One region of the Enterobacter cloacae complex sp. HYC074_NIDB genome, then DNA from elsewhere that is predicted to be linked to it. Evidence: predicted binding sites of a transcription regulator. Region 1 holds the regulator's gene; each other region holds the start of a gene.

Region 1 (7,842 bases):
GAATACGTTAGTGGTGCCCGGGGGAAAAATGGGGCTGGCAATGGAACTTATCATGACACCGCTGGTGCAGCGGCTGATGGAAGGAAAGCAAATCGCGTGAACATGTTCCCTCTCCCCGTGGGCTGAGGGTTCCCCAGAAAAATGAAAAGCACGATGAAGTGTGATCTACTGGTTGCGCTAACAAATCAGAAGAGACCTCATCGTGCCTTTACAGACAGTCTGCCAGAAATTTTTCTCCGCGTCTTTACCGGACATTCACAGCTTTCGGGTTAATGTCCTTGTTTCCATGGCTGTTGCCCTCACCCACGGCGCCAGACTGACCCTGACCAGCCTGGGACGAACCCTGCCCGGCAGGGCGCACGTCAAAAATAAAATTAAACGGGTTGACCGTGCCCTGGGCAATACCGCTCTCCAGCGTGATATTCCCCGTATTCAGCACCACCTCACACATGCCATCACCTCCGTGATGCCCTTCTGTGTTATCGCTGTCGACTGGACAGGCTGGCATGACAGGAACTGGCATCTTCTGCGGGCAAGCCTGCTCTGTAATGGTCGTTCACTTCCTCTTATGAGTGAGGTGGTTCCCGCAGAGCTGGCGCAGAACAGCGATGTACAGTGTCGCTTCCTTGACCGCCTCCATGATGCCATCCCGAAAGATAAAGCCGTCACCGTCATTACGGATGCCGGCTTCAGAACAGACTGGTTCCGGCATGTCAGCCAGCTGGGCTGGAGCTTTACCGGCAGGGTCAGGGGCTGCATCAGCTTCCGGCTGGACGGAGAAAAAAAGTGGATGAAAATCAGCGAGCTTGAGGCCTCCGGGCAACCGGTCTGCGTGGGGCACGGTGTCCTGTCCCGTAAACCACGTACGCCCTGTTACGGACGGTTTTATCTGCACAGGCGCCCGGAAGCAGGGCGTCATGGAAAGGGCGGAATGCCAAAAACACAGCGGGAACACCGCAGCAGCGCACGGGAGCCGTGGCTGCTGTTCAGTAATGCAGAAGGTCTGGAGCCACACCAGATAATGGCGCTGTACAGCCGCAGAATGCAGATAGAACAAAACTTCCGGGACGACAAGAGTCCACGCTTCGGGTTCGGTCTGAGGCTGAGCCGGAGCCAGGGAAAAGGACGACTGGAAGTACTGAATATGGTGGCGGCGATGGCAAGTCTGGTGATGTGGCTGGCAGGCTACAGGGCCGAAAGACAGTGCTTACACAGGCACTATCAGGCAAGCAGCGTCAGGCATAAACGGGTTCTGTCCTACCTGAGTCTGGCAGAAGAAGTGATCCGGCATGAGCCTGATAAAGTAAGGCGACTGAATATAGGTAACGAGATGAAAAAGCTGGGAAAAGAGTACAGTAATATGGTCATGGTGGCATGACCATATTACTGGGGATCCCTCAGCCCCGTGGGAGAGGGTTAGGGTGAGGGCATCAACACGCACGATGCCCCAATAATTAAGCCTCTATCACTTCATACGAATGGGTGATGTTTACCGCTTTCTCCAGCATTAACGCCACAGAGCAGTATTTCTCCGCAGACAGGTCAACCGCACGCGAGACCGCCGCATCCTTCAGTTCTTTGCCGGTGACGATAAAGTGCAGATTAATATGCGTGAACAGGCGTGGCGCCTCTTCGCGACGTTCTGACGTCAGCTTCACTTCACAATCGGTCACGCCATGACGGCCTTTTTGCAGGATCGACACCACGTCGATCGCGCTGCATCCGCCCGCCGCCATCAGCACCATCTCCATCGGGCTTGGCGCTTTATCGCCGGAGTTGCCATCCATCAAAACCTGATGCCCGGAAGCAGACTCGCCCAGGAACGTTAACCCTTCAACCCATTTCACACGCGCTTGCATATTCACTCACTCCAACGTTGCATTTTTTATGACAGATTACGTGTACGTTACATTTCTCGCAACGGAAGGCGACCTGCGTCATGCTGAAGCGAGACACCAGGAGACACGCGGCGAAAGCTATGCTAAAACACTCTGGATGCTACAGTAATACATTGACGTTACACATGTATGCAGAGGACATCAAACTTTACTGGCTGCGAAACGTTACGACAGCCGACTTCCCAGGTATGGGTAAGAATTCGATTGCAACCCCAGAGTCCGGATGCATCTTATGACTCTGGTGACAGCTTATAACAGAGGATAACAGCGCATGGTGCTTGGCAAACCGCAAACAGACCCGACTCTCGAATGGTTCTTGTCTCATTGCCACATTCATAAGTACCCATCAAAGAGCACGCTGATTCACCAGGGTGAAAAAGCGGAAACGTTGTATTACATCGTTAAAGGCTCGGTGGCCGTGCTGATCAAAGATGAAGAAGGGAAAGAGATGATCCTTTCTTATCTGAACCAGGGCGATTTTATCGGTGAACTGGGCCTGTTTGAAGAAGGCCAGGAACGTAGCGCCTGGGTTCGTGCAAAAACAGCATGTGAAGTGGCTGAAATTTCTTATAAGAAATTCCGTCAGCTGATTCAGGTCAACCCTGACATCCTGATGCGTCTCTCTTCCCAGATGGCACGCCGTCTGCAAGTGACCTCTGAGAAGGTAGGTAACCTCGCCTTCCTGGACGTAACCGGTCGTATCGCGCAGACGCTGCTGAACCTGGCGAAACAACCAGACGCCATGACTCACCCTGACGGTATGCAAATTAAAATTACCCGCCAGGAAATCGGTCAGATCGTCGGCTGCTCCCGTGAAACAGTGGGCCGTATCCTGAAGATGCTGGAAGATCAGAACCTGATCTCCGCCCACGGTAAAACCATCGTGGTTTACGGGACCCGTTAATTCCGGTCAAACGGCGTGCCGCCGCAGGGTGGCACGCCGTTTTTGTCTCTACTCCTCATGTGGCGCAGGCTGATCTATCACCCGGAAGTTAACTACGCACTGCGACAAACGCTGGTGTTGTGTCTTCCCGTGGCCGTGGGCCTGATCCTCGGACATCTTCAGCAAGGCCTGCTGTTTTCCCTCGTGCCCGCCTGCTGCAACATTGCCGGTCTGGATACGCCCCATAAACGCTTTTTTAAACGTCTGATTATTGGCGGCTGCCTGTTTGCCGGCTGTAGCCTTGCCGTACAGCTCTTACTGGCCCGCGACATTCCTCTGCCTCTGATCCTGACCGTGCTGGCGATGACGCTCGGCGTCACCGCCGAAATCAGCTCGCTACACGCCCGCCTGCTTCCCGCGTCGCTGATTGCCGCCATCTTCACCTTAAGCCTTGCAGGCAACATGCCGGTGTGGGAGCCATTGCTGATCTACGCCCTCGGCACGCTGTGGTACGGGCTGTTTAACTGGTTCTGGTTCTGGCTGTGGCGGGAACAGCCGCTGCGCGAATCCCTGAGCCTGCTCTACGTGCAGCTTGCTGAATACTGCGAAGCAAAATACACCCTGCTCACTCAACATACCGACCCGGAAAAATCCCTGCCGCCGCTACTGGCGCGCCAGCAAAAAGTGGTGGATCTGATCAGCCAGTGCTATCAGCAGCTGCACATGCTTGCCGCCAACAAAAATCATGAATACAAGCGGCTGCTGCGAATCTTCCAGGTCGGGCTGGATTTGCAGGAGCATATCTCCGTCAGCCTTCATAATCCGGAAGAGGTGCAAAAGCTGGTGGAGCGCAGCCATGCAGAAGCGGTGATCCGCTGGAACGCGCAGACCGTCGCGGCCCGCCTGCGAGTGCTGGCTGACGATATCCTCTATCACCGCTACCCGACGCGCTTTAACATGGACAAACAGCTCGGCGCGCTGGAAAAGATTGCGCGTCAGCACGCGGATAACCCGGTCGGGCAATTTGCTGCCTGGCATTTCAGCCGCATCGCCCGGGTGTTACGCACCCAGCGCCCGCTTTATGCCCGCGACCTGATGGCCGATAAGCAAAAACGGCTGCCGCTGCTGCCCGCGCTCAAAAGCTATCTTTCACTGAAATCTTCTGCCCTGCGCAATGCCGCACGGATCAGTGTGATGCTGAGCATCGCCAGCCTGATGGGAATGGCCCTGCACCTGCCGAAACCCTACTGGATCTTAATGACCGTACTGTTTGTTACCCAGAACGGCTATGGCGCCACGCGGGTGCGCATTCTGCATCGGGCGGGCGGCACGATGGCGGGGCTGATTATCGCGGGCGTGACGCTGCACTTCCACGTGCCGGAGGGCTATACCCTGGCCGGTATGCTGGCAATCACGCTGGTGAGCTATCTGATTATCCGCAAAAACTACGGCTGGGCGATGGTGGGCTTTACGGTGACGGCGGTGTATACCCTTCAACTGCTCACGCTTAACGGGGAACAGTTTATTATTGCCCGTCTGGTCGATACGCTGATTGGCTGCCTGATCGCCTTTGGCGGCATGGTCTGGCTGTGGCCGCAGTGGCAGAGTGGGCTGTTGAGGCAGAACGCCCACGACGCGCTGGAAGCTGACCAGCAGGCCATTCGTCTGATCCTGAGCGATGACCCACAACCCTCTCCGCTGGCCTACGAGCGCATGAAGGTCAACCAGGCGCATAACGCCCTGTTTAACTCCCTTAACCAGGCCATGCAGGAGCCGGGCTTTAACGCGCACTATCTGGCTGACATGAAGCTGTGGGTCACGCACAGCCAGTTTATCGTCGAGCATATCAATGCCATGACGACGCTGGCGCGGGAGCACACGATGCTGACGCCGGATCTGGCGCAGCGCTATTTGCAGTCGTGTGAAATTGCGTTGCAGCGCTGTCAGCAGCGCCTGGAGTATGATGCACCGGGCGAGTCAGGGGATTCGAACATTCTGGAAGCGCCGGAGACGCTGACCCATGGGCCGATGAGCACCCTTGAGCAGCATTTACAGCGCGTTCTCGGCCACCTGAACACCATGCACACCATTTCGTCGGTGGCATGGCGTCAGCGCCCGCATCACGGAATTTGGTTAACGCGCCGGTTAAAACGAACCGCGTATTAGCCGCTGACGATCTTCGCGACCGCCGCGGCAAAACGGGTTAATCCGTCTTCGATGTCTTTGTCTTCCACCACAAGCGATGGCGCAAAGCGCATCACGTCCGGCCCGGCATTGAGCACCATGACGCCTTCGTGCGCGGCGGCGTGCAGGAAATCGCGCGCGCGGCCTTTATACTGAGGCTTCAACTCGGCGCCAATCAGCAGCCCCATTCCGCGGATTTCGCTGAGGACATCAAACTGTTCGTCAATCTGCTGAAGATGTTTCACAAACAAATCGCGTTTCGCATTCACGCCATTCAGGACGTCCGGCGTATTAATGATATCGAACGCCGCACCCGCCACGGCACACGCCAGCGGATTACCGCCGTAGGTGGAGCCGTGTGAGCCCACATGAAATGCGGAAGCGATATCCTGGGTAGTGAGTACCGCACTGACCGGGAAACCGCCGCCGAGCGCTTTCGCGCTGGTCAGAATATCCGGCGTTACGCCGTAGTGCATATAAGCGAACAGATCCCCGGTACGACCCATCCCACACTGCACTTCATCAAACACCAGCAGCGCCTGGTGCTCGTCGCACAGTTCGCGCAGCCCTTGCAGAAATTCCGGGGTGGCCGCCGTGACGCCGCCTTCCCCCTGAATGGGCTCGACCACCACGGCACAGGTGTGATCGTCCATCACCGCTTTAACGGCGTGCAGATCGTTAAACGGCACGTGGATGATATCCGCAGGTTTCGGACCAAAGCCGTCGGAATACTTCGGCTGGCCGCCCACGGAAACGGTAAAGAACGAGCGACCGTGGAAGGCGTTATGGAAGGCGATGATTTTGGTTTTGTACGGACTATGACGCGTGGTTGCGTAGTAGCGCGCCAGCTTAAAGGCGGTTTCGTTGGCTTCGGTGCCGGAGTTCATAAACAGCACGCGTTCGGCGAAGGTGGCATCGATGATCTTACGCCCCAGACGCAGCGCCGGTTCGTTGGTGAACACGTTGCTGGTGTGCCACAGCGTTTCGCCCTGCGTTTTCAGCGCGTCCACCAGCGCAGGATGGCAATGGCCCAGTGCCGTCACCGCAATACCGCCTGCGAAATCAACATACTCGTTGCCCTGCTGATCCCAGACGCGGCTGCCTCTCCCTTTCACCGGGATAAACTCAGCCGGTGCATAAATCGGCAGGATCACTTCATCGAATGTCGCGCGGGTAATTGCTGGTTGTTCGGTTGCCATGTCATGACCATCCATTTTTATGTCACAGTTATTGTGAAAATATAATCACAAAATATGCATAAAAAATCACAGCAAGGCAACCGATATTCAGCGATTAAGGAAATTGGCCAGCAGCGCGTGCCCCTGTTCGCTGAGAATGCTTTCCGGGTGGAACTGCACACCTTCCAGATCGTACTCGCGGTGGCGAATGCCCATGATCTCCTGCGTCTCGCTCCAGGCGGTAACCTCAAAGCAGGCCGGCAGGGTCGGCGGATCAATAATCAGAGAATGGTAGCGCGTCACGGTTAACGGATTGTTTAGCCCCAGGAATGCGCCGGTACCGGTGTGTGTGATCGGTGAGGTTTTGCCATGCATGACTTTCGCGGCACGGACAATGGTGGCGCCAAAGACCTGCGCAATGGCCTGGTGACCCAGGCAGACGCCCAGAATCGGCAGTTTGCCCGCATAGTGTTGGATTACCGCCAGCGAGATGCCGGACTCCGACGGGGTACACGGCCCGGGCGAAATCACGATTTTCTGAGGTGCCAGCGCGTCAATGTCATCCAGCGCGATCTCATCGTTACGGCGGACAACCACCTCTGCCCCCAGCTCGCAAAAATACTGGTAGAGGTTCCAGGTAAAGGAATCATAGTTATCAATCAGCAGAATCATGGCGGCTCCTGAAAAAATGGCCGCCCTATTTTACGCAGATTCCCGCGCTTCGCTCACAACTTTGGCGAAGATGACGTTCAGGGCGGTCAAATCCCCCATCGCCCCGCTCTGGTTGGCGGCAGCCCAGTCGTCCGGGTCGATCCCCTGCCAGTTCAGCACGTAGCCCGCATGAATAGCCAGTTGTTCAAAGAAGATCCGCTGGGCCACGCCATTACCGCTCATAAACGGATGTAGCATGTTGATTTCACAGTAGTAATGACTAATTCTGTCTGTAAACTCTTCTTTCTGAAGGCCTACCAGATATTTATCACTTTCCAGCGAAGCCATCAGCTCATTACCCACTTTCTCGATGTACTCGAAATGGCAAAAAGGAATGTCGCCCTTGGAAATATCGGCGGTGCGCAGCTCGCCCGCGCCTTTCATTTCGTTGCGGAATAAATGGCGGTGAATAAGACACAGATGGGGTAAACCCGGTGCGGAAGGCCCCAGTTCCAGCGTCTCGATATCGGGTTCAGCGGGCCCCTTACCTTTTTCAAGGAGGCAGCTGGCCTGAAAATTGACACTACGTTGTTGCTCCCAGAGACGGGATTTTTGCTTGTCGGTGAGTTTTTTCACTACGCCTCCCTGAATAGTCCGTTTGCCACAAGTATAAGCAGCAAAACGCGCTTTCGCAGGGAGGGCGGAAAGACACGGGCAGGATATGCCCGTGTGGACGAACGATTACGGCAGCACTTTCGCGGAGAGAATGACGACAGGCTTAGTCGGCACATTCTGGTATGGACCGACATCGTGAGTCTGAACCTGAGAGATCTTATCCGCCACGTCCATGCCTTTCACCACTTTGCCAAACACCGCGTAGCCAAAGTCGCGCTGACCGTGGTCCAGGAAGGCGTTATCAGCCACGTTGAGGAAGAACTGGCTGGTGGCGCTGTCTTTGTCCGCCGTACGCGCCATCGAGATGGTGCCGCGCTTGTTCAGCAGGCCGTTGTCAGCTTCATTTTTGATGGGCGGGTTAGGCTGTTTCTGC
Region 2 (7,842 bases), 1.2 Mb from region 1:
CACCTTACGGGTACGCACGATGGAATCAAGCGTGCGGAATCCGGCGTAGTCGAGCACGATATCGGCCGGGTCGACGCCTGCGGCAATCAGATCTTTGCGCATCGTCACCGGCTCGTTATAGCTTTGCAGCGCGTTATCGCCGCTCAACAGCAGATAGTTCACCTTGCCGCTGTTATAGGCGTTCAGCGCGCCCTGAATACGATACCGGTAATACTGATTTATGACGCCGGTGCGGTAATACTTGGCGGTGCCAAGCACCACGCCAACCTGACGGTAGGGGAGGTCCTGTAGGTCATCAAAAATGTAGGGGGCTGTTTTCCAGCTCATCCAGCGGTCGAGACCCAGCACGATCAACAGCAGTATGCCGACCAGGACAGACAGGCTGTAAAACACGCGCTTTAACATGCAGATGGCTCGTACCGATGATGAAATTTCCCTCAGGCTACTGTACCCGCCTGGTTAGCGCAAGAAACAGCGATTCAACTGAGGGGTTTTTCGTCAGACTGGCGGGCAACTCTGCCCGCCGAACAGATTATGCCAGCAGCACGCGGTCAATGGTTGAACAGCCCAGCGCTTTCAGCGTGGCTGCGGTCGCGTCCCACTGGATCAGCGGCGCATCGGCCTTTTCAGCCAGGATTGCGCGCTGAATATCCGGGTAGTCATACCCGTTCAGGCTAAGCAGGTTCAGTGCACCCTGGAGCGGAGGCAGCGTCGGGTTAAATGCGGCGTTCTCTGCATAGCTGCCGGTGAAGATGCGGCCGTCGCGGCACTGAAGGGCGACGCCGCTTGGTGATTTGCTGTATGGCGTGTGGCTTTTATTGGCGGCGGCAATGGCCGCTTCGCTCAGCTCATCCCCTGAGAGCGCATAACCGTGGTCCTGCTCGTCCATCAGCAGGGTTTTGATCTCAAGATCTTTCGGGCCGAAAGCATCCGGCAGGTAATCACGCAGCGTATGCGGTGCGCGTCCCGGCAGGTTGATACGCAGTTCAAGACCGCTGTTCAGCTCATTCATAAACTGGCGGCAGTGGCCGCAAGGGGTATAGTTGACGGTGATGGCGCGCAGGGCTTTTTCGCCGCGTAGCCAGGCGTGACTGATGGCGCTCTGCTCCGCGTGGACGGTTTGCTGCATGGTCGCACCGAGAAACTCCATGTTTCCGCCGAAGTACCAGGTCCCGCTCACACCGCGCGCAATTGCGCCTACGTTAAAATGGGAAAGGTCAGCGCGGGCGCAGGCAGCCGCCAGGGGCAGCAGGGCGAAAGCCAGCGCGTCTTCGTCCAGCCCCGTTGCCTGTTTAAGCGTCGTGACCTGATCTGCCGTCAGCAGGGCGGGGAAATGCGCATCCGCCAGAACCGGAGCCAGGGCTGATTGCAAATTCTCTGCAAGCTGAGAGAAAGCAGCTTGAAAACGTGGATGCATGACGTTGCCTCATCAAGGTTAATGGATCGGTAGTGTACGGAGCCGTACGGCCTTTATATGTGATCCAAATCTCATTATGTGTGCAACTTATGAAATGAAAATGAAATTTGCGCGACGCATCGCAAATTTTAGCCCATTACTGCCAGAATAATCGGGAAGATAAACGGCGCGACCAGGGAAGTGATAATCCCGCAGATCACCAGCGCCAGCGAGCTGAATGCCCCTTCCTGATAATCGAGTTCCGCGCAGCGTGCGGTGCCCAGCGCGTGCGAGGCGGTACCCATCGCCAGACCGCGTGCCGCTTTGGTACGAATTTTCATGATATTCAGCAGCGTATGACCAAACACCGCGCCCAGGATACCGACGAAAATCACGCACACGGCGCTGATGGCCGGAATGCCCCCGATGCTGCCGCCCACGGCCATGGCAATCGGCGTGGTGACGGATTTAGGCAGGATAGAGGCGGCGATCTGCGGCGATGCGCCCATCATTAAGGCCACCGAGGTGCCGGTGATCATCGCAACAAGGCTCCCCACGAAGCAGATGGTTATGATGGATTTCCAGCGCGCGCGGATCTGATGCAGTTGCTCATATAAAGGAAACGCCAGCGCCACCACGGCAGGCTGCAACAAATCGTTAAGGATCTTGCTCCCGGCGAAGTAACGCTCATAAGAAATGCCGGTGAGCAGCAGAAAAGGAATAATCACCACCATGGCGACCAGCAGCGGGTTGAGCAACGGCATTTTGAAACGCACCGCAAGCTTACGCGCAGCAAAGAACACCACCAGGGTTAACGGTAGGGACCACCAGATATTCGCCATCATTTTTTTGTTTTCTCCCCGACGACCTTACGTTCGCCATGCACAATGTGTGAACTCCAGCTGACGACCAGGAAAACCACCAGCGTACTGATGGCGCAGGAGACCACAATCGGGCCGAACTGCGCTTTAAGCACATCGTAATACTGCATAACCCCAACGCCGATAGGCACAAAAAGCAGGGCCATGTAGCGAATGAGAACGAAGCACCCTAGGTTGACCCATTTTGCGGGCAGCACCTGTAATGCCAGCAGTACAAACAGGATCAGCATGCCGATAATGCTGCCGGGTATCGTAATCGGCAGCAGCGAAGCGATAAAAATGCCGGCGTACAGGCAGGCATAAATGAGGACGAAGGCGCGAAGGTATTGCCAGATAGTATTCAGTGATTTGCTCATGGTGAAAGTCCTTGCTGAGACGTATTCATCATACAATTAAACCTGAAAATGTGCCACGGATCACATCATGAATTTTGGGCATACCAGACATTCCGGAATGGAACGCCGGGCTTTCAACATACATAGAGAGCAGCTACTATAGCGCGTCTTTTTTCACAGGTACTCAGAATGCGTGTTTTACTGGCCCCGATGGAAGGCGTGCTCGACTCTCTCGTGCGCGAGCTGCTTACCGAGGTGAACGATTACGATCTCTGCGTGACGGAGTTTCTGCGCGTGGTCGATATGTTGCTGCCAGAAAAATCATTTTATCGTCTCTGTCCGGAACTGCATCGTCAGAGCCGCACGCCGTCCGGTACGCTGGTGCGCGTCCAGCTGCTCGGCCAGTATCCTGAGTGGCTGGCTGAAAACGCCGCCCGCGCGGTAGCGCTTGGTTCGTACGGCGTCGATCTTAACTGCGGCTGTCCGTCAAAGCTGGTCAACGGCAGCGGCGGGGGGGCGACGCTACTTAAAGATCCGGAGCTGATTTATCGCGGCGCAAAGGCCATGCGTGAGGCAGTGCCATCGCATCTGCCGGTGACGGTCAAAGTCCGTCTGGGATGGGACAGCGGCGATAAGCAGTTTGAAATTGCTGACGCGGTGCAGCAGGCGGGCGCCACCGAGCTGGTGGTGCACGGGCGAACCAAAGAGGATGGTTATAAAGCCGAGCGCATTAACTGGCAGGCGATTGGCGAGATCCGCAAACGGCTTACGATTCCGGTGATTGCCAACGGCGAAATCTGGGATTACGAGAGCGCGCAGGCCTGCCTCAAAGAGACCGGCTGTAATGCCGTGATGATTGGCCGCGGTGCGCTGAACGTGCCGAACCTCAGCCGGGTGGTGAAATATAATGAACCGCGGATGCCGTGGGCGGATGTGGTGAAACTACTGCAAAAATACACGCGGCTGGAAAAGCAGGGCGATACCGGCTTGTATCACGTCGCGCGCATTAAACAGTGGCTGAGTTATTTGCGTAAAGAGTACGACGACGCGCTGGGATTATTTCAGGAGATCCGTACCCTACAGACGTCTGCGGATATTGCCCGGGTGATCCAGTCGAAGTCCTGAGCGAAGTGTGAAGAGTTTGCCCGGCGCGGAGCCGGGCAACGGAATCAGAAAATCATCTTGAATACGCCGGTTACCACCAGCAGCCCTATCAGAAATATAATCAAAATAACCCACAATAATATTTTCATTCGCCTCTCCTGCGTATGTCTGTCGAAGTAAGTGTAGCAGTCAATTCATAATTAGCATGAATACATGAAATTAACTCATTGTCTTGGGGAATAAATTTCCGGATATGAAAATGTATAACAATATGCGGATTGCCACGCGTTACTAAAAAACGGAACGTCAGTAAGCGTAAGTTGCGCCTTTATTTTTTTTGAGTTCATGGCGTAATGAAACGTTCTCTTACTTTATCTCTGAGTGCTCCTCTTGTTTTTATGCTGGCCGCCTGCGCGCCGGAACATGCCACGGTGTCACCAGTAAAAACGCAAGCCGCCGCCGCAACTGTAAATACCCAACTGCGTCATGCCGACTGGCCAAAAAGCGAATGGTGGAAAGACTTTAACGACCCCCAGCTCAACGCGCTGATCGACAAAGCGCTGGCGGATGCGCCGGATATGCAAATTGCCCGTCAGCGTATCACCCTGGCGGAAGCACAGGCGAAAGCCGCTGTCGCTGCTGAGGGTCCACAAATGGATTTTTCCGCAGATGTGGAACGGCAAAAGATGTCGGCAGAGGGGTTGATGGGGCCATTTGCACTGACCGACCCGGCAGCGGGGACCACCGGCCCCTGGTATACCAACGGCACCTTTGGTCTGACGGCGGGTTGGGATCTGGATTTATGGGGTAAAAACCGCGCCCAAATTGAGGCCCGCATCGGTAAGGTGAATGCGCAAAAAGCGGAGCTGGAGCAGACCCGCCAGCTGCTCGCCAGCAGCGTCGCGCGGCTGTACTGGGACTGGCAGACCGAGGCCGCGGTGGGTGACGTGCTCGCGCAGATCAAACGGGAGCAGGAAAATATCATCGGTGCCGATAGGGAGCTTTATCAGCACGGCATTACCTCCTCGGTGGAAGGGGTTGAAACGGATATCAGTGCCAGCAAAACCGATGAACAGCTCGCTGACGTGCACGGCAAAATGAAGGCCATTGAGGCGCGTCTGAATGCGTTGACCAATACCCCTTCAGTCACGCTCGCACGGCATGCCTTACCTGACGCAGAGGCATCGCTGCCATCAACGCTCGGTTATGAACTGCTGGCTCGGCGCCCGGATTTGCAGGAGGCGCACTGGTATATCGAAGCATCCATGAGCGAAGTCGATGCCGCCAGAGCCGCGTTCTACCCTGACATCAATTTGATGGCGTTTTTGCAGCAGGATGCATTGCACCTGAGCGACCTGTTCCGCTCATCTGCGCAGCAAATGGGCGTAACCGCGGGGCTGACGCTGCCAATTTTTGACAGCGGTCGGTTGAATGCGAACCTGGATATCGCCCAGGCGCAAAACAACCTCTCCGTGGCGAACTACAACAAGGCCGTGGTAGATGCCGTAAACCAGGTCGCCCGGACGGCCAGCGAAGTGGAAACGCTGACCGCCAAAAATCAGCACCAGCAGCAGATCGAAAAAGATGCGGCGCGCGTCGTCGCGCTGGCGCAGGCGCGCTTCAGCGCGGGGATCATTGCCAGCTCCCGGGTGAGTGAAGCAAAAATTCCGGCGCTCAAAGAGCGTATTGCCGGGTTGATGCTGAAAGGTCAGTACGTGGATGCCACGCTCCAGCTCACCTCCGCGCTGGGTGGCGGATATCATCGCGGCTAACATTGCGCATTATCTATACTTACCTCTTTGCAGATTTTCAGGAGGTGAGTATGACGCGAGTCGCAATTGTTACCGCATCGGATTCAGGAATTGGCAAAACGACGGCCCTGATGCTGGCCGAGCGCGGGTTTGATATCGGGGTGACCTGGCACTCAGATGAGGAAGGGGCGCTGGCAACCTGCCGTGAAATTGAAGCGCGCGGGCAGCGTGCCGAGGCCATTCAACTCAACTTAAGCCATTTACCGGAAGGCGCAAAGGCCATTGAAACCCTGATTACGCGTTTCGGGCGGCTGGATGTGCTGGTTAATAATGCCGGGGCGATGAACAAAGCGCCATTTCTGGACCTGTCGTTTGACGACTGGCGGCACATATTCACCGTTGACGTGGACGGCGCGTTTCTCTGCTCGCAAATCGCGGCGCGTCAGATGGTGAAGCAGGGGGAAGGGGGGCGGATCGTGAACATCACCTCGGTGCATGAACATACGCCATTGCCGGACGCCAGCGCCTATACGGCGGCCAAACATGCGCTGGGCGGGTTAACCAAGTCGATGGCGCTGGAGCTGGTTAAACATAAGATTCTGGTGAACGCCGTTGCGCCCGGTGCGATCGCCACGCCGATGAATGATATGGACGACAGCGAAGTGAAAGAAGGCTCAATGCCGGAAATCCCGCTGGCACGGCCAGGGCATACCAAAGAAATTGCCAGCCTGGTGGCGTGGCTGTGTGACAGTGACGCCAGCTACACCACCGGGCAGTCGTTTATCGTTGACGGCGGTTTTATGCTGGCGAATCCGCAGTTTAAGCCGGAAGGGTAGATACCCTTCTCCCTCTCCCTGTGGGAGAGGGGCGGGGTGAGGGCAGCAGGCCGAACTCACTCTTCATCCCGCCGCTTTTCACGATGCTTCAGCCACAGCCGTACCCCAATCACCACCGCAACAACCAGGATCAACCAGGCCCAGTGTTTAAGATGCTGATCGAGATTATGCAGCCACGGGCCTATTACTTCGCCACCCACGTAGCCAAGCGTGGTGAAAATCAGCGCCCAGGCAATCGCCCCGAGAATGTTCAGCGGCAGGAAGATTTTCGGCGGTAAGCGGCTCGCGCCAATCAATATTGGCCCAATGATGCGAAAGCCGTACATAAAGCGGGTGCCAATCACAAACAGCCAGGGACGTCGCTGGATAAGCCGCTGAGCACGGCGAATTTTCTTTTGATGCCTGGCAAAACGTTGCAAAAGCGTCGGGCCAAAGCGCAGCCCCAGAAAGTAGAGCAGCTGATCGCCAATCATACCGCCCAACGCGACAGCGGCGACCACCAGCGGAAATTTCAGCAATCCCTGATGTGCAGCCACCCCGCCCAGCAGCGTGATGGTTTCGCCCTCTGCCACGCTGCCGATCACCAGCGCGGCGTATCCATATTGTTCAATAAGACCGTTGATATCCATTAAGTAAACGTCGTCTCCCTTACTATGCCTGCGTTAATCATATACCCCATCCATCAACCGCGCGGCAATCAACGGAAATTTCCCACTGTACATAAAATAATCTAAAGCCTGCATTATACTTAAGCTATCGCTGACGGGCCGACAACAAGGGGGCGTTATGAACCATGTCTGGGGACTTTTCTCCCATCCCGATCGTGAAATGCAGGTCATCCGTAACGAGAACGAAACGGTCGCGCATCACTATACCCACCATGTCCTGCTGATGGCAGCGGTGCCGGTGGTCTGCGCATTTATTGGTACTACGCAGATAGGCTGGAACTTTGGTGACGGCACCGTGGTTCAGCTTTCGTGGTTTACCGGACTGTACCTGGCCATTCTGTTTTATGGCCTGATGCTGGCCGGGGTGGCGGTGATGGGGCGGGTCATCCACTGGATGGCGCGCAACTATCCGCAGCGCCCGTCGCTGGCACACTGTATGGTCTTCGCCGGATACGTCGCGACCCCGCTGTTTTTAAGCGGTATTGTCGCGCTCTATCCACTGGTCTGGCTGTGCGCGCTGATCGGTACGGTTGCCCTCTTTTATACCGGTTATCTGCTGTATGTAGGGGTGCCAACCTTCCTCAATATCAATAAAGAAGAGGGCCTGAGCTTCTCCAGCTCTACGCTTGCCATCGGCGTACTGGTCCTGGAGGCGCTACTGGCCCTGACAGTTATTCTTTGGGGTTATGGATACCGTCTCTTCTAAGTTCCCTGCATTGCTGGCGTAAATGCCAGCAATGCAGCATCTGGTTATGATTCTCAGCTGGCGACAACGCACGGTGACCGCTATGATGCCGAAGCCAGCCTGTGTTTATCCGTCGACACAGGCGGTGTACGTCATAACGTGCGTGAATCATTATCAGAAGTCTCA
Region 3 (7,842 bases), 170 kb from region 1:
GGGCAGCGATCAGCCGACCATGCGCGCCCTGCGCCGCCATATGAGCGGCGATATCGACAACTTCCCGCGCGATGTGGCGGAGCTGGTGGGCTGGTTCGACGCGCGTGACCCGAACCCGCACGTGCGCCCGGTACCGGGTTACGGCGAGAAGATCCCGGTATGGCTGTTGGGCTCAAGCCTCTACAGCGCGCAGCTTGCCGCCCAGCTGGGGCTGCCGTTTGCGTTTGCCTCGCATTTCGCACCGGATATGCTGCATCAGGCGCTGCATCTCTACCGCACGCACTTCAAACCGTCCGAGCGTCTGGAGAAACCGTACGCGATGGTCTGTATCAACATTATTGCCGCCGACAGCAATCGCGACGCGGAATTCCTGTTCACCTCCATGCAGCAGGCGTTTGTGAAGCTGCGTCGCGGTGAGACGGGCCAGCTTCCGCCGCCGGTGGAGAATATGCATCAGCTGTGGTCGGCCTCCGAGCAGTATGGCGTGCAGCAGGCTCTGAGTATGTCGCTGGTAGGTGATAAGGCGAAAGTGCGTCACGGGCTGGAGGCGGTGCTGCGTGAAACCCAGGCGGATGAGATTATGGTTAACGGCCAGATTTTCGATCACCAGGCGCGTCTGCATTCGTTTGATTTGGCAATGCAGGTGAAAGAGGAGTTGGTGGGGTAGTTTTTTGCTATGCCCGGTGGCGCTTCGCTTACCGGGCCTACGGGATCGCGTAGGCCGGATAAGGCGTAGCCGCCATCCGGCACAAAAACTTACTGATATACCGGCAACAGGTTAAAACTCGACAGCACGTGGACCACCGCGTTGCCGATACCAAATACTAGAATCAGCGCAATCATCAGCTTTCCGCCCCAGACGCGGAATTTCGGGCTGCCGAAGCGCTTACGTGATTTGCGCGCCAGCAGCGCCGGTACAATCGCCGCCCAGATGGTGGCCGCCAGTCCCGCATAGCCGATGGCGTACAGGAAACCGTTCGGCCACAGCAGGCCGCCCACAATCGGCGGCAGGAAGGTCAACAGCGCCGTTTTGAAGCGCCCCGTCGCAGAGTCATCAAAACCAAACAGATCCGCCAGGTAGTCAAACAGGCCCAGCGTCACGCCGAGGAATGAACTCGCCACCGCAAAGTTCGAGAAGACCACCAGAAGCAGATCCAGGCTGCGGCTGTTCAGCACGCCGCTCAGCGCCTGTACCAGCACATCAATGTTACCGCCCTTCTGCGCAATGCCGATAAATTCCGGACGCGGGATGTTACCCATCGTCCCCAGCAGCCAGATCACATACAGCGCCAGCGCCAGCAGCGTGCCGTAAACCAGGCATTTCACGATGGTGCGCGGATCCTTGCCGTAGTACTTCATCAGGCTCGGTACGTTACCGTGGTAGCCAAACGACGCCAGACAGAACGGCAGGGTCATCAGCAGGTACGGCGTATAAGAGGTGTTCGTTTCGGCAACGTTAAACAGCGTGGCCGGCGTGACGTGCCCCAGCAGGCTGCCGAAGGTAAGAAAGAAGGTGATGACCTTTGCGCCCAGCACGATTGCCGTCATGCGGCTGACCGCTTTGGTGCTCATCCAGACGATAAACGCCACGCCCAGCGCGAAGCAGAGACCCGCCAGACGCGCCGGAACGTTCAGCGACATCTCTGAGAAGGTGTGATGCAGAATCGACCCGCTCGCTGAAATGTACGCGTAGGTCAGGATATAGAGTACAAACGCGATGGACAGCCCGTTCACCAGGTTCCAGCCTTTGCCCAACAGATCCCGGGTGAGGGTGTCGAAGCTGGAGCCAATGCGATAGTTCAGGTTTGCTTCAAGGATCATCAGCCCGGAATGGAGCATGCAGAACCAGGTGAAAACCAGCGCCGCCAGCGACCAGAAGAACCACGCACCGGACATGACCACAGGCAGGGAAAACATCCCGGCACCAATGATGGTTCCGCCGATGATCACCACGCCGCCAAGCAGCGAAGGTGACGTTTGGGTGGTGGTTAGTGTTGCCATGCGGCCTTATCTCCAGTGAAAAATGTGGTTCTGCATTTTAATGTGCTGCACTGTACCAGTACAAGAGTACAAAAGGAATAAAAAAAGCCCCGATAGCGACTATCGGGGCTGTATATTTTACTTTACGTCAGAAGCGAAAGGCTTACGCGTCACCGAAACGACGACGGCTGGCACCTTCTTCACGGCGTGGACCACGGTTTTCGCGGCGCTCGCCGGAGAAACGACGGCCTTCACCACCGCGACCTTCGCTGCGACCGCCTTCACGACGCTCGCCACCGAAACCGCGACCACCGCCACGACGTTCGCCGCCACGGTCAGGACGTGGCTGTGCATCGCCCAGCAGCTGCATGTTCATCGGCTTGTTCAGGATGCGGGTGCGAGTAAAGTGTTGCAGTACTTCGCCCGGCATGCCTTTTGGCAGCTCGATGGTGGAGTGGGAACCGAACAGCTTGATGTTACCAATGTAACGGCTGCTGATGTCGCCTTCGTTAGCGATCGCGCCAACGATGTGACGAACTTCAACACCATCATCACGGCCCACTTCAATGCGATACAGTTCCATTTCGCCAGCGTCACGACGCTCGCGACGTGGACGGTCTTCACCACCACGCTCTGGACGGTCACCGCGTGGACCACGGTCGTTACGGTCGCCACGACGTTCGAAACGATCGTCACGGTCACGGAACTCACGCTTAGGACGCATCGGCGCATCAGGTGGCACGATCAGGCTACGTTCGCCCTGCGCCATTTTCAGCAGTGCTGCGGCCAGGGTTTCCATGTCCAGCTCTTCGCCTTCAGCGACAGGCTGGATCTGGGACAGCAGCGCACGGTACTGATCCAGATCGCTGCTTTCCAGCTGCTGCTGTACTTTCGCGGCGAATTTTTCCAGACGGCGTTTGCCCAGCAGTTCTGCGTTTGGCAGCTCAGCTTCTGGAATGGTCAGCTTCATGGTGCGTTCAATGTTACGCAGCAGACGACGCTCGCGGTTCTCAACGAACAGCAGCGCACGGCCTGCACGACCCGCACGACCGGTACGGCCGATACGGTGAACGTAAGACTCGGAGTCCATTGGGATATCGTAGTTTACAACCAGGCTGATACGCTCAACGTCCAGGCCACGTGCTGCCACGTCGGTTGCAATCAGGATATCCAGACGACCGTCTTTCAGACGCTCCAGGGTCTGCTCGCGCAAGGCCTGGTTCATGTCGCCGTTCAGCGCTGCGCTGTTGTAGCCGCTACGCTCCAGGGCTTCAGCCACTTCCAGGGTCGCGTTTTTGGTACGTACGAAGATAATCGCCGCATCAAAATCTTCCGCTTCCAGGAAACGGACCAGCGCTTCGTTTTTGCGCATGCCGTATACAGACCAGTAGCTCTGGCTGATGTCCGGGCGAGTGGTCACGCTGGACTGAATGCGCACTTCCTGCGGCTCTTTCATGAAGCGGCGGGTAATGCGACGGATCGCTTCTGGCATAGTTGCAGAGAACAGAGCGGTCTGATGACCTTCCGGGATCTGCGCCATGATGGTTTCTACGTCTTCGATGAAGCCCATACGCAGCATTTCATCGGCTTCGTCCAGTACCAGGCCGCTCAGTTTAGAGAGGTCCAGGGTACCGCGCTTCAGGTGATCCAGCAGACGGCCCGGCGTACCGACAACAATTTGTGGGCCCTGGCGCAGGGCGCGTAACTGCACGTCATAACGCTGGCCGCCGTACAGGGCTACCACGTTTACGCCGCGCATATGTTTAGAGAATTCCGTCATGGCTTCAGCAACCTGAACAGCCAGTTCACGGGTTGGAGCCAGGACGAGGATCTGCGGCGCGCGCAGGTCCGGATCAATGTTGTTCAGCAGCGGCAGCGAGAATGCTGCGGTTTTACCGCTACCAGTCTGGGCCATGCCCAGCACGTCACGACCAGAAAGCAGGTGTGGGATACACTCAGCCTGGATCGGAGATGGTTTTTCGTAACCCAGATCGTTAAGGGCTTCAAGGATAGGAGCCTTCAGGCCCAGATCTGCAAAAGTGGTTTCGAATTCAGCCATGTAGTACAAGTGCCTCGATATTAATGGCGGCCAGTCTACTTAGCTCATCGTGAAAATGATTAGCAATTTTCATTGAAAAGTGTGAACCGGCTCAAATTAGGTGTATTGACGAACAACAACGCCCTCACCAGTGAAGGTGATGGCAATCAAAAGATTACGGGCTGATGTTTATGTCGTCAGCTATTGCTGGTCCGATTCTGCCAGGTCGTCTTGCTCCTGGCCCAAGAGCGATAATTCCAACAATGCATAACGGTGCTCAACGAAGTTATGTACGTTGTTAGCAACCGCTAATTTGAACAGTGCCGTAGCGCTGTCCATATCCCCCAGACTTAGGTAGTACTTACCTAAATAGAAGTTGGTTTCACTGAGATGCTCAGCGAGCGAGGTGTTATCCGTTGCGTCCGCCTTGAGGCGTTCCATCAGCGTTGCTTCGCTAATGTTGCCCAGGTAGAACTCGACAATGTTCCATCCCCACTGTTCCTTGTCCGATTTCTCGAAGCGCTGTTTCAGTGCTTCTTTGGCCTGCTTCTCATCAAGCTTCTGCTCAACGATGTAAAGCCACAGGCTGCGGAAAGGATCATTAGGATCGTCTTGATAAAACGCCAGCAGATCATCTTGCGCTAACTTATCACGTCCGCCGTAATACAATGCGATACCGCGATTCAAGTGCGCGTAGTTGTAAGTTGGATCAAGCTCAAGTACAGAATCAAACGCTTCATAGGCAGCATCAAAATTGCCTGCCTGCGTTAAATAAATGCCTAAGTAATTGAATACTTCAGGCATATCAGGTCGAATCGCCAGCGCTTGTGAAAAATCATTTCGCGCCAGTGCCCTCAGACCGAGACTATCATACAACACTCCGCGCTCATATAAAAGCTGTGCGCGTTCGTCATCGGTTAAAGCCCGACTGGCAAGTATTTGTTCCATGCGTGCCAGAATGACTTCCTGCTGCAAAGTCGGTTGCAATGGCACTGCGAGGACTTCGCTCTTACGCCAGGCAGAGTTGCTGCATCCTGCCAGCGTTAAAGCTGTCGCAACGAAACACCAGCGCAAAAAAGGCTTCATTTCCCACTCCCGAAGACAACTATTGGATGAACGTCCTGTCCCCCGGCGGCTTAACAAGGCGTCCTGCCTGATAATAAGCCCTCCGCCTGCGCGGAGGGCAAATGGCAACCTTACTCGCCTTGCTGTTCAGCAGCCGGAGCTTCCGGCGCCGCAGCAGGCTGAGACTGCTCGGTTGCTTCTTTAATGCTCAGACGGATACGGCCCTGGCGGTCAACTTCCAGAACTTTCACCGGTACTTCCTGACCCATTTGCAGGTAATCGGTCACTTTCTCAACGCGCTTGTCAGCGATCTGAGAGATGTGTACCAGACCTTCTTTACCGCCACCGATGGCAACGAATGCGCCAAAGTCAACGATACGGGTCACTTTACCATTGTAGATACGGCCCACTTCGATTTCTGCCGTGATCTCTTCGATACGACGGATAGCGTATTTCGCTTTCTCGCCGTCGGTTGCTGCGATCTTCACAGTACCGTCATCTTCGATTTCGATGGTGGTGCCCGTTTCTTCGGTCAGTGCACGGATAACGGAACCGCCCTTACCGATAACATCTTTGATCTTGTCTGGATTGATCTTGATGGTGTGAATACGCGGAGCGAATTCAGAGATATCACCGCGTGGCGCGTTGATAGCCTGTTCCATCACGCCCAGGATGTGCAGACGCGCACCTTTAGCCTGGTTCAGAGCAACCTGCATGATCTCTTTGGTGATACCTTCAATTTTGATATCCATCTGCAAAGCAGAGATACCGTCGCGGGAACCCGCCACTTTGAAGTCCATATCACCCAGGTGGTCTTCATCACCCAGAATGTCAGACAGAACAACGTAGTTGTCGCCTTCTTTTACCAGACCCATTGCGATACCCGCAACGGCGGCTTTAATTGGCACGCCTGCATCCATCAGCGCCAGAGAAGCACCACACACGGAAGCCATGGAAGAAGAACCGTTGGATTCAGTGATTTCAGACACCACACGTACGGTGTACGGGAATTTGTCTGCTTCTGGCATCACTGCCAGCACGCCGCGCTTCGCCAGACGACCGTGACCAATTTCACGACGCTTCGGTGAGCCAACCATACCGGTTTCGCCCACAGAGTACGGAGGGAAGTTGTAGTGGAACAGGAAGCTGTCAGTGCGCTCGCCCATCAGTTCGTCGATGATCTGTGCGTCACGTGCAGTACCCAGGGTCGCGGTTACCAGCGCCTGCGTTTCACCACGGGTGAACAGCGCAGAACCGTGAGTACGTGGCAGTACGCCAGTACGCACGTCCAGACCACGGATCATGTCTTTTTCACGGCCATCGATACGCGGCTCGCCTGCCAGTACGCGGCTACGAACAACGTTTTTCTCGATAGCGTGCAGGATTTCGCCAATTTCGTTAGCGTCCAGCGTTTCGTCTTCGGCAACCAGGGTCGCGGTCACTTCAGATTTGATCACATCAACCTGAGCATAGCGCTCCTGTTTGTCGGTGATGCGGTATGCGTCGCTCAGACGAGATTCTGCCAGTGCAGCAACGCGTGCGTTCAGCGCGTCGTTGGCCGCTTCTGGCTGCCAGTCCCAACGTGGTTTACCGGCTTCTTTCACCAGGTCGTTGATGTTCTGGATAACAACCTGCTGCTGGTCGTGGCCGAAGACCACAGCGCCCAGCATCTGGTCTTCGCTCAGCAGTTCAGCTTCGGATTCAACCATCAGCACCGCGGCTTCAGTACCGGCGACAACCAGGTCCAGCTTACTCTCTTTCAGCTCTTCCTGAGTTGGGTTCAGCACGTACTGATCATTGATGTAACCCACGCGCGCAGCACCGATTGGACCATTGAATGGAATACCAGACAGTGACAGGGCAGCAGACGCACCGATCATCGCAACGATGTCCGGGTTAACCTGCGGGTTAACGGAAACAACGGTTGCGATAACCTGCACTTCGTTCACGAAGCCTTCCGGGAACAGCGGACGAACCGGGCGGTCAATCAGACGCGCGATCAGGGTTTCGCCTTCGCTTGGACGGCCTTCACGACGGAAGAAGCCACCTGGGATTTTACCGGCAGCGTAGGTACGCTCCTGGTAGTTAACGGTCAGCGGGAAGAAGTCCTGACCCGGTTTAGCTTTTTTCTGGCCAACTACGGTAACGAATACAGCAGTGTCATCCATGCTTACCATAACGGCAGCAGTAGCCTGACGCGCCATCATGCCGGTTTCCAGCGTGACGGTATGCTGACCATACTGGAATTTACGAACGATCGGATTCAGCAAAGTTCTGTCCTTTCTTAAATGTTTGAAAGCACACCTCAGGTGTGCTGACGATTTAACCCGACCTTCTTCGCATCCTCGCGACTAATGACAACCGACACCCCCATGGGTGAAGCCTCTCATTAGCCGCGCGAACCTCTGCAATGAAGATCATTTATAGCAACAATACAATAGTTTCCATTGAATTGCTGCCGTCTGGTTGAAAAAAGGGGCCATCAGGCCCCCTTTTCTGAAACTCGCAAGAATTAGCGACGCAGACCCAGACGCTCGATCAGCGCGGTGTAGCGTGCAACATCTTTACGCTTCAGGTAGTCGAGCAGTTTACGACGCTGAGAAACCATACGCAGCAGACCACGACGGCTGTGGTGATCTTTTTTGTGCTCTGCAAAGTGACCTTGCAGGTGGTTAATCTGTGCAGTCAGCAGTGCAACCTGAACTTCGGTAGAACCGCTGTCGTTAGTACCACGACCAAACTCAGAAACGATTTTAGCT
Region 4 (7,842 bases), 1.0 Mb from region 1:
TCCAATACTGTTTCCTGCCATCACGGCTCCGCTGTTTTTGTTTGTGTTTGAGCGTTGTGAAACGGGCCGAAGCCCGCTGGATTAATCTTTGTAAATGCTGAAGTATTCGCGTGCATCAAGCAGCTGCGCCTTGGTCAGCATGAAGACGCCGTCACCGCCGTTGTCGAACTCAAGCCAGGTGAACGGCACATCCGGGTACTGCTCTATCAGATGTACCATGCTGTTGCCCACTTCACAAATCAGAATGCCGTCGTCGGTCAGATAATCCGGCGCGCACGCCAGGATGCGGCGGGTCAGCTTCAGCCCGTCAGAGCCGGACGCCAGACCCAGCTCCGGCTCGTGACGGTACTCGTTCGGCAGGTCGGACATGTCTTCTGCATCCACGTACGGCGGATTAGTGACGATCAGGTCGTATTGCAGCGTCGGCAGGTCGCGGAACAGGTCAGAGCGGATAGGCGTGACGTGATGAATCAGCCCGTGCTCTTCAATGTTGTGTTCGGTGACGGCCAGCGCGTCGGTGGAGATATCGACGGCGTCCACTTCCGCTTCCGGGAAGGCGTACGCGCAGGCAATGGCGATGCAGCCGCTGCCGGTGCACATATCAAGAATGTGCTGCGGCTGATGGTTAATCAGGCCGTCAAAGTGGTTGTTGATCAGCTCGCCAATCGGCGAGCGCGGCACCAGCACGCGTTCATCAACATAGAACTCATGGCCGCAGAACCAGGCTTTGTTGGTCAGGTAAGCCACCGGAATGCGCTCGTTCACGCGACGGATCACGCGCTCAACGATGCGGTGTTTTTCGCTGGAGGTCAGGCGCGCGGTGCGCATGTCTTCCGGAATATCCAGTGGCAGATAGAGAGACGGCAGCACCAGCTGAACGGCCTCATCCCACGGGTTATCCGTACCGTGGCCGTACCAGATATTGGCGGCGCTGAAGCGGCTAACCGACCAGCGCAACATGTCCTGTATGGTATGCAGCTCGTTTACTGCTTCATCGACAAAAATTTTATCCACTCTTTCCTCCAGGGCATGCTCGCATAATTTTCGGCGGCTAGTTTGCCATGAAGACGGCGATAAATCAGCAATGACGCGTGTCGCTTGAGGTTAAAAAATGCGTTTAGTCGGGTACACTATCGGAAATACGAGATGAGAATGACGAATGAAAAAGAAAACATCGCTCAGCGAGGAGGATCAGGCTCTCTTCCGCCAGCTGATGACCGGGACGCGTCAAATCACGCACGACACCATTGTCCATCGCCCGCAGCGTAAAAAAGTCAGCGAGGTTCCGGTCAAACGTCTGCTCCAGGAGCAGGCCGATAACAGCCACTATTTTTCAGATGAGTTTCAGCCGCTGCTCAATACTCAGGGTGCGGTGAAATACGTGCGCGAAGACGTCAGCCATTTTGAACTGAAAAAATTACGCCGGGGAGATTACTCGCCGGAGCTGTTCCTCGATCTGCATGGGTTGACCCAGATGCAGGCGAAACAGGAGCTGGGGGCGTTGATCGCGGCATGTCGTCGCGAGCATGTTTTTTGCACCTGCGTAATGCACGGCCACGGCAAACATATTCTTAAGCAACAGACACCGCTGTGGCTGGCTCAGCACCCGCACGTGATGGCGTTTCATCAGGCACCCAAAGAGTACGGCGGAGATGCCGCATTGCTGGTATTGATTGAAGTGGAGGAGTGGCAGCCGCCAGAGTTGCCCTGACAGGATGGCGGGAGGCACGCTGCACCCCGCCATATCGCACGTCACGTCAGATGGCTTTTGCCATCTTCAGGTTGCACGGACTCATTTGCCAGTTAAAGACCCCTTTGCCGGTTTCGTCGAGGGTGACGTTGGCAATGGCGGACGTAGTGAACATCGGTGGCGTTTCGCCCGGGCACAGCTCAGATACCAGATAGCCGACCAGCGGCAGGTGGGAAATGACCAGTGCGGAAGCGACACCTTCATTGCACAGCGCCTGAAGGTAAGCACTGACAAGGCCAACATCGCCACACGGCGTGAGTTCAGGGAGCACATCCACACTGGATGGCAGGTTCATACACTCCCCTACCACATCCAGCGTCTGTTCTGCCCGCAGGAACGGACTCACCAGAACGCGTTCAATGTCCACTTTTTGACCTTTAAGCCATGTTGCCATCTGACGGGATTCGTCGCAGCCACAGACGGTTAAAGGACGTACTGAGTCACTGGCGGCATCGAGTGCCGCGTCGCCGTGACGCATGATAAAAACTTGCATATTGCACCGCTTTTGTTAACCAGAATCACCGGCGTTAACTACCCGCGATTAATGCTCTGAGGTAGAAAACCCGATGGCCGGGCATTGTGCCTGATCCATTCGGTGAATGAAACGCTGTTTTTTACCTCAATGGCGTAAGTATAGTCAATCTCTGTTTACAATTTCGCCAGAACAGGTTCCATCACCTCAGGATTTACCCTTCTTTGACTTCAGTTTACGCAATCAGTTTCCCTTACGGGCCAGAATGTCTGACCCCGTTCCGCCATCTGCAATAATTCGTCACAAGGTGTAAACCGTGGACCATATTGCGAGGCCAGACGTTGCAGAATCGCAACCACTTCACCCGCCCCGAGGGTATCCATATACCGGAACGGACCGGCAAGGAATGGCGGAAAACCGATACCAAACACGGCGCCGATGTCGCCGTCGCGTGCGCTCTTGATCACCTGCTCACCAAAGCAGCGCGCCGCTTCATTGAGCATCATCATTACGCAGCGCTCAGCACACTGAACCGCCGACAATTTTGCCTGACCCGTGACAGGAATAAGCGCATAAACCGAAGGGTCGACCTGTTTCTTGCTTTTACGCCCTTTCGCGGCGTAAAGATAGAAACCGCGTTCATTTTTTCTGCCTTTGCGATCGTCCTTCAAAATTGCAGAAACAAAGTTTGCAGGCGGCGCAAAACGATCGCCATAAGCCGCTTCCAGCACAGGGATAATTTTAGTCCCCGTATCAATTCCTACCTCATCCAAAAGTTGGATTGGGCCGACGGGGAAACCAAACTTCACCAGAGCGTCATCGACGTGCTCAATTTTCTCCCCTTCCGTCAGCAACCGCATCGCTTCGTTAATGTACGGCGCCAGAATGCGGTTGACGTAGAAGCCGGCTTTGTCCGCGACCACAATCGGGGTTTTGCCCTGTTTTTTCGCCAGTTTCACCACGGTGGCAATAGTTTGCGGGCTGGTTGTGGCATGCGGGATAACCTCCACCAGCGGCATTTTTTCGACAGGGCTGAAATAGTGCAGCCCTATTACCTTCTCCGGGCGCACGGCTTTCGCCGCGATGTCGCCGATCGGCAAAGACGAGGTGTTTGACGCGAAAATGGTGTGCGGCGCGCAGTGCTGTTCAACGTCCGCCACCATCTGCTGCTTAAGGGCCAGATCTTCGAACACGGCTTCAATCACCAGATCGCGGTGTGCAAACCCACTGTAGTCGGTGGCGCCAGTGATCATCGCGAGGGTTTTATCGCGCTCACTGGCCTTGATATGGCGGCGTTTCACTTTGCGATCAAGGTTCTGCCAGCTGTACTGCAACGCATGGTTGATACCCTTAGGGTTGATATCTTTGATACGTACGGGCAATTTGCCTTTGCTGGCGGTGACAAATGCGATGCCGCCGCCCATCAGCCCACCACCCAGAACGCCAACGGCGCGCAGCAGAGCCGGTTCAGCTTCACTGCCCGGATCTTTTTTAACCTCCGTGCTGGCAAAGAAAATGCCGCGCAGCGCCTGCGACTGCGGCGTCATCGCCAGCTCGCCAAAGGCTTTCGCTTCCGCAGCATAACCGCTGCTGCTGCCCTGCGATAAACCGGTTTCAATCACCTTCAGAATGCGCGTCGCTGCCGGATAATTCCCTTTGGTTTTTTGCTCGGTTTTTTTACCCACCATATTGAACAGCAGCGTGCGCCCCAGCGGCCCGGCGAGGATACGCTCGCGCACCGGCAGAGGGCGTTTCGCCTGACGACCTTTCAGCGCCCGCTCAACGGCGGCCTCAAGCAAGATGGCGTGCGGAACGACCTCATCAACCAGACCCGCCTTTAATGCCTGACGGGCGCGCAGCTGTTTACCGGTTAAAATCATCTCCAGCGCCGTACTGACGCCCACCAGACGCGGCAGGCGCTGCGTGCCACCTGAACCGGGCAGCAATCCAAGCTGTACCTCCGGCAGTCCGAGTACCGTTTTCGCATCGTCGGTACAAATGCGGCTGTGACAGGCCAGCGCCAGCTCAAGCCCACCGCCCAGGCAGGCCCCGTGGATCGCAGCGACAACGGGTATCGACAGCGCATGGATCTCCGCCATTACCTGCTGCCCTTGACGCGCCAGGTCTTCTGCTTCCTGAGCGCTTTTCGCCCGGGCAATCATGTTGATATCGGCCCCGGCAATAAAGTTATCCGGCTTTGCCGAGATAAATACCAGGCCACGTATCGCTTTGTTTTCGCGGATCTGTCTGAGCATCGCACGCACCTGAACGCCGAACTCGGCCTTCAGGGTGTTCATCTTTTCGTCGGGTACATCAATGGTGATAACAGCCACGTTATCAAGGCGAACAGCCAGGTTAAATGCAGATGTCGTTTCCATTATTCAGCCTCCAGAACCATTGCTGCACCCAGGCCGCCCGCCGCACAGGCGGTAACGAGACCAAAACCGCCGCCGCGGCGACGCAGCTCGTGCAAAGTCTGGGTTATCATTCTCGCGCCGGTCGCCGCAAATGGATGGCCGTAGGCGATGGATCCGCCAAGCACGTTAAACTTACTCTGATCCACTTCGCCGGTCGCGTGGGCGCGGCCCAGTACATCGCGCGCGAAGCGCTCGCTTGCCAGCAGCTGAATGTTTGCCAGGGTTTGTGCGGCAAAGGCTTCGTGCATATCGATCAGGGTTAAGTCAGCCAGCGTCAACCCCGCACGCTCCAGCGCCAGGGGCGTGGACCAGGCCGGACCGAGCAGCATGTCCTGCCAGACATCAATGGCGGTAAAGGCGTAGCTACGCAAATAGCCCAGCGGTGTGATGCCAAGCTCTTTCGCCCGGGATTCCGTCATCAGGATCACGGCGGCGGCACCGTCCGTCAGTGGCGTACTGTTGGCCGCCGTAACGGTGCCATGTTTACGATCAAACGCCGGGCGCAGTTTTGCGTAATCCTCCAGCGTCGAGGTGCCACGGATATTGTTATCTTCCACCAGCGGTTCGCGGAAAGGCGGGATATAAGCAGTCATCACCTCGTCGGCAAGTTTGCCTTCCGACCAGGCCTTCGCAGCGAGCTGATGCGAGCGATGCGCCAGTGCATCCTGCTGTTCGCGGGTAATACCGTAGGTTTTTGCCATCTGCTCGGCAGTGTCGCCCATACGCAGGCCGGTGGAGTATTCAGCAACGGCAGGTGGCACGGGCATGAGGTCGCGCAGGCGTAAACGCGAGAAGAGTTTAAGCTTTGCACCGGTAGTGCGAGCTTTGTTGGCATCCACGAGGATGCGGGCCAGCTGTTTGCTGACGCCGATGGGCAGCACGGAGGAGGAATCCGCGCCGCCGGCGATCCCCGCGCGAATGGTCCCCGCCATCAGGCTTTCCGCCACGTTCGCCACCGCCTGGAAACTGGTGGCGCAGGCGCGGCTGACGCTGTAGGCGTCGGTATGAACATTCATGCCGGTGCCCAGCACGATTTCACGTGCGATATTGGGCGCTTCCGGCATTTGCACCACCTGGCCGAAAACCAGTTGCTCAATAACCTCTGGCGGGATCTCGCTGCGAGCCAGCATCTCCCCCACTACCATTTTTCCCAGATCGACTGCCGGTATACCGTGAAACGCGGTTGCCTGACGCGCAAACGGCGTACGTAACCCGCTGATAATGGCAATGCGGTCACCGTGTCGGGTGATAAGCGGTAATGCCTGACTCATAACACTCCCCTGTAAAAAAATTTTGCGCGCACATTAAGTGGTCTGACCTGATAATAGTCTTAACTATTTTTTTACATTGAGCCAATCGGGGAAGCGAAAAATTGCGAGCTAAGGCACAGAGAAGAAAAAGAAAATGCCCCTGCATGGCAGAGGCATTTGTGAGATTTGTTGCCGGGTTGCGGCGTTGCCTTACCCGGCCTACACGATCATAGGCCCGTGCAAAAAGTATTAACGCAGGCCTAACTGGAAGATCAGCGTTTCTGCTTCGCAGGCGAACACAAAGTCGATAACCAGCTGCACGCCGCCTTCCACTTCCGTGAAGGTGGATTTGATTTCACACGGATCGGATTCGACTTCACGCGCGCGCTGGCTCAGCGCGGCCAGCGTCTCTTCCGCTTCAGCACGGTTAGGGAATACGCGGCTGTAAGAGGCGGTGCAATCGGTGTTGTCCATAATGGTGCCAACATCCATACAGCAGCAAACCGGGGTTTCATCAGCACTGCATTTACTCATAGCTCAATTTCCTCTGTATTCGCGCAGGGCGCGAGATAAACACGATGCGTCTATTTTACGCCCCCGGACGAGCCCCCTCCAGCCGTTAATGGCGCAAAATCGGATAAGTGAGCAATATCACACTAAAAAATGATCTAAAACAAAATTCCCCTTTTCAGAGGAATCGCACTGGTCACAATTTTGCCAACCAGATCTCGTTTCAAGAAACATATCTGAAAATATTAATAAACAAACTTGCAACATCCCAGCTGGTCAGACCTATACTCTCGCCACTGGTCTGATTTGTAAGTCATACCTCAGACCCTACACTTCGCGCTCCTGTTACGGTATGTAACAATTATTGAATAAAAATAACTCAATGAGGTTATGGTCATGAGCCAGAAAACCCTGTTCAAACAAACTGCTTTAGCAGTTGCAGTGGCAATCGTCTCAACGTCCGCCTGGTCAGCGGGCTTCCAGTTAAACGAATTTTCTTCCTCTGGCCTTGGCCGTGCGTATTCCGGGGAAGGTGCGATTGCCGATGACGCAGGCAACGCGAGCCGTAACCCGGCGCTGATCATGATGTTTGATCGCCCTACCTTCTCTGCCGGTGCGGTTTACATCGATCCTGATGTCAATATTTCTGGCAAATCTCAGTTCACCGGCGCAGATCTGAAGGCGGATAACATTGCGCCGACCGCGTGGGTGCCTAACCTGCACTTTGTTGCGCCAATCAATGAACAGTTTGGTTGGGGTGCCTCTGTCACCTCTAACTATGGCCTGGCAACGGAGTTCAATAACAACTATCCGGCCGGGGAATACGGCGGTAAAACCGACCTGACGACCCTGAACCTTAACCTGAGCGGCGCATATCGTCTGAACGATAACTGGAGCTTTGGTCTGGGCTTTGATGCTGTCTACGCTGATGCAAAAATCGAGCGTTATTCCGGGGAGCAAACTGCTGCGCTGCCGAAAAACAGCAATAAAATTGCCAGCCTGAAAGGCGATGAATGGGGCTACGGCTGGAACGCCGGTATCCTGTATGAACTGGATAAAAACAACCGCTGGGGTCTGACCTACCGCTCAGAAGTGAAGATTGACTTCGATGGCGATTACAAAAGCGGCATCCTGAGCCCAGTCAACGGTATGGTACCGGGCGCAGGCACCACCATTCCATGGGGTACCTCGAATCAAACCGTACCGGGTTCACTGTCACTGCATCTGCCAGAAATGTGGGAAGTGTCAGGTTATAACCGCGTTGCGCCGCAGTGGGCTATTCACTATAGCCTCGCGTATACCAGCTGGAGCCAGTTCCAGGAGCTGAAAGCCACCGGCAGCAACGGCCAGACGCTGTTCTATAAAGACGAAAGCTTCCACGATGCTTACCGTATCGCACTTGGTACGACCTATTATATGGATGACAACTGGACGTTCCGTACT

Evidence for each region. Region 1 encodes CRP, which controls carbon source genes, mostly activating them, when cyclic AMP is high. Its sites were predicted from a motif close to ATGTGANNNNNNTCACAT; they were not measured.
Region 2: the regulator CRP is predicted to act here: its motif matches at 1,475-1,492, upstream of cdd (cytidine deaminase).
Region 3: the regulator CRP is predicted to act here: its motif matches at 4,119-4,136, upstream of yrbN (protein YrbN).
Region 4: the regulator CRP is predicted to act here: its motif matches at 6,529-6,546, upstream of O1724_RS16100 (YfcZ/YiiS family protein).

What each region holds. Positions count from the first base shown of each region.
Region 1 covers NZ_CP114214.1:4,353,508-4,361,349, forward strand. Annotated here, with positions in the region: gene O1724_RS21255 (phosphoribulokinase) at 1-100, shown strand, start outside; gene O1724_RS21260 (IS4 family transposase) at 287-1,378, shown strand; gene O1724_RS21265 (OsmC family protein) at 1,455-1,859, opposite strand; gene crp (cAMP-activated global transcriptional regulator CRP) at 2,170-2,802, shown strand; gene O1724_RS21275 (YccS/YhfK family putative transporter) at 2,860-4,947, shown strand; gene argD (bifunctional acetylornithine/succinyldiaminopimelate transaminase) at 4,944-6,164, opposite strand; gene pabA (aminodeoxychorismate synthase component 2) at 6,252-6,815, opposite strand; gene O1724_RS21290 (putative adenosine monophosphate-protein transferase Fic) at 6,846-7,430, opposite strand; gene ppiA (peptidylprolyl isomerase A) at 7,536-7,842, opposite strand, start outside.
Region 2 covers NZ_CP114214.1:3,165,593-3,173,434, reverse strand. Annotated here, with positions in the region: gene sanA (outer membrane permeability protein SanA) at 1-405, opposite strand, end outside; gene cdd (cytidine deaminase) at 533-1,417, opposite strand; gene O1724_RS15360 (CidB/LrgB family autolysis modulator) at 1,546-2,241, opposite strand; gene O1724_RS15355 (CidA/LrgA family protein) at 2,238-2,633, opposite strand; gene dusC (tRNA dihydrouridine(16) synthase DusC) at 2,802-3,737, shown strand; gene yohP (small membrane protein YohP) at 3,782-3,865, opposite strand; gene mdtQ (multidrug resistance outer membrane protein MdtQ) at 4,070-5,488, shown strand; gene O1724_RS15335 (SDR family oxidoreductase) at 5,539-6,303, shown strand; gene O1724_RS15330 (DedA family protein) at 6,360-6,932, opposite strand; gene O1724_RS15325 (Yip1 family protein) at 7,090-7,677, shown strand.
Region 3 covers NZ_CP114214.1:4,178,544-4,186,385, forward strand. Annotated here, with positions in the region: gene O1724_RS20305 (luciferase-like monooxygenase) at 1-667, shown strand, start outside; gene mtr (tryptophan permease) at 757-2,001, opposite strand; gene O1724_RS20315 (DEAD/DEAH family ATP-dependent RNA helicase) at 2,144-4,039, opposite strand; gene yrbN (protein YrbN) at 4,032-4,112, opposite strand; gene nlpI (lipoprotein NlpI) at 4,220-5,104, opposite strand; gene pnp (polyribonucleotide nucleotidyltransferase) at 5,215-7,353, opposite strand; gene rpsO (30S ribosomal protein S15) at 7,596-7,842, opposite strand, start outside.
Region 4 covers NZ_CP114214.1:3,330,628-3,338,469, forward strand. Annotated here, with positions in the region: gene aroC (chorismate synthase) at 1-21, opposite strand, end outside; gene prmB (50S ribosomal protein L3 N(5)-glutamine methyltransferase) at 82-1,014, opposite strand; gene smrB (endonuclease SmrB) at 1,160-1,711, shown strand; gene sixA (phosphohistidine phosphatase SixA) at 1,758-2,243, opposite strand; gene fadJ (fatty acid oxidation complex subunit alpha FadJ) at 2,453-4,600, opposite strand; gene fadI (acetyl-CoA C-acyltransferase FadI) at 4,600-5,910, opposite strand; gene O1724_RS16100 (YfcZ/YiiS family protein) at 6,139-6,423, opposite strand; gene fadL (long-chain fatty acid transporter FadL) at 6,796-7,842, shown strand, end outside.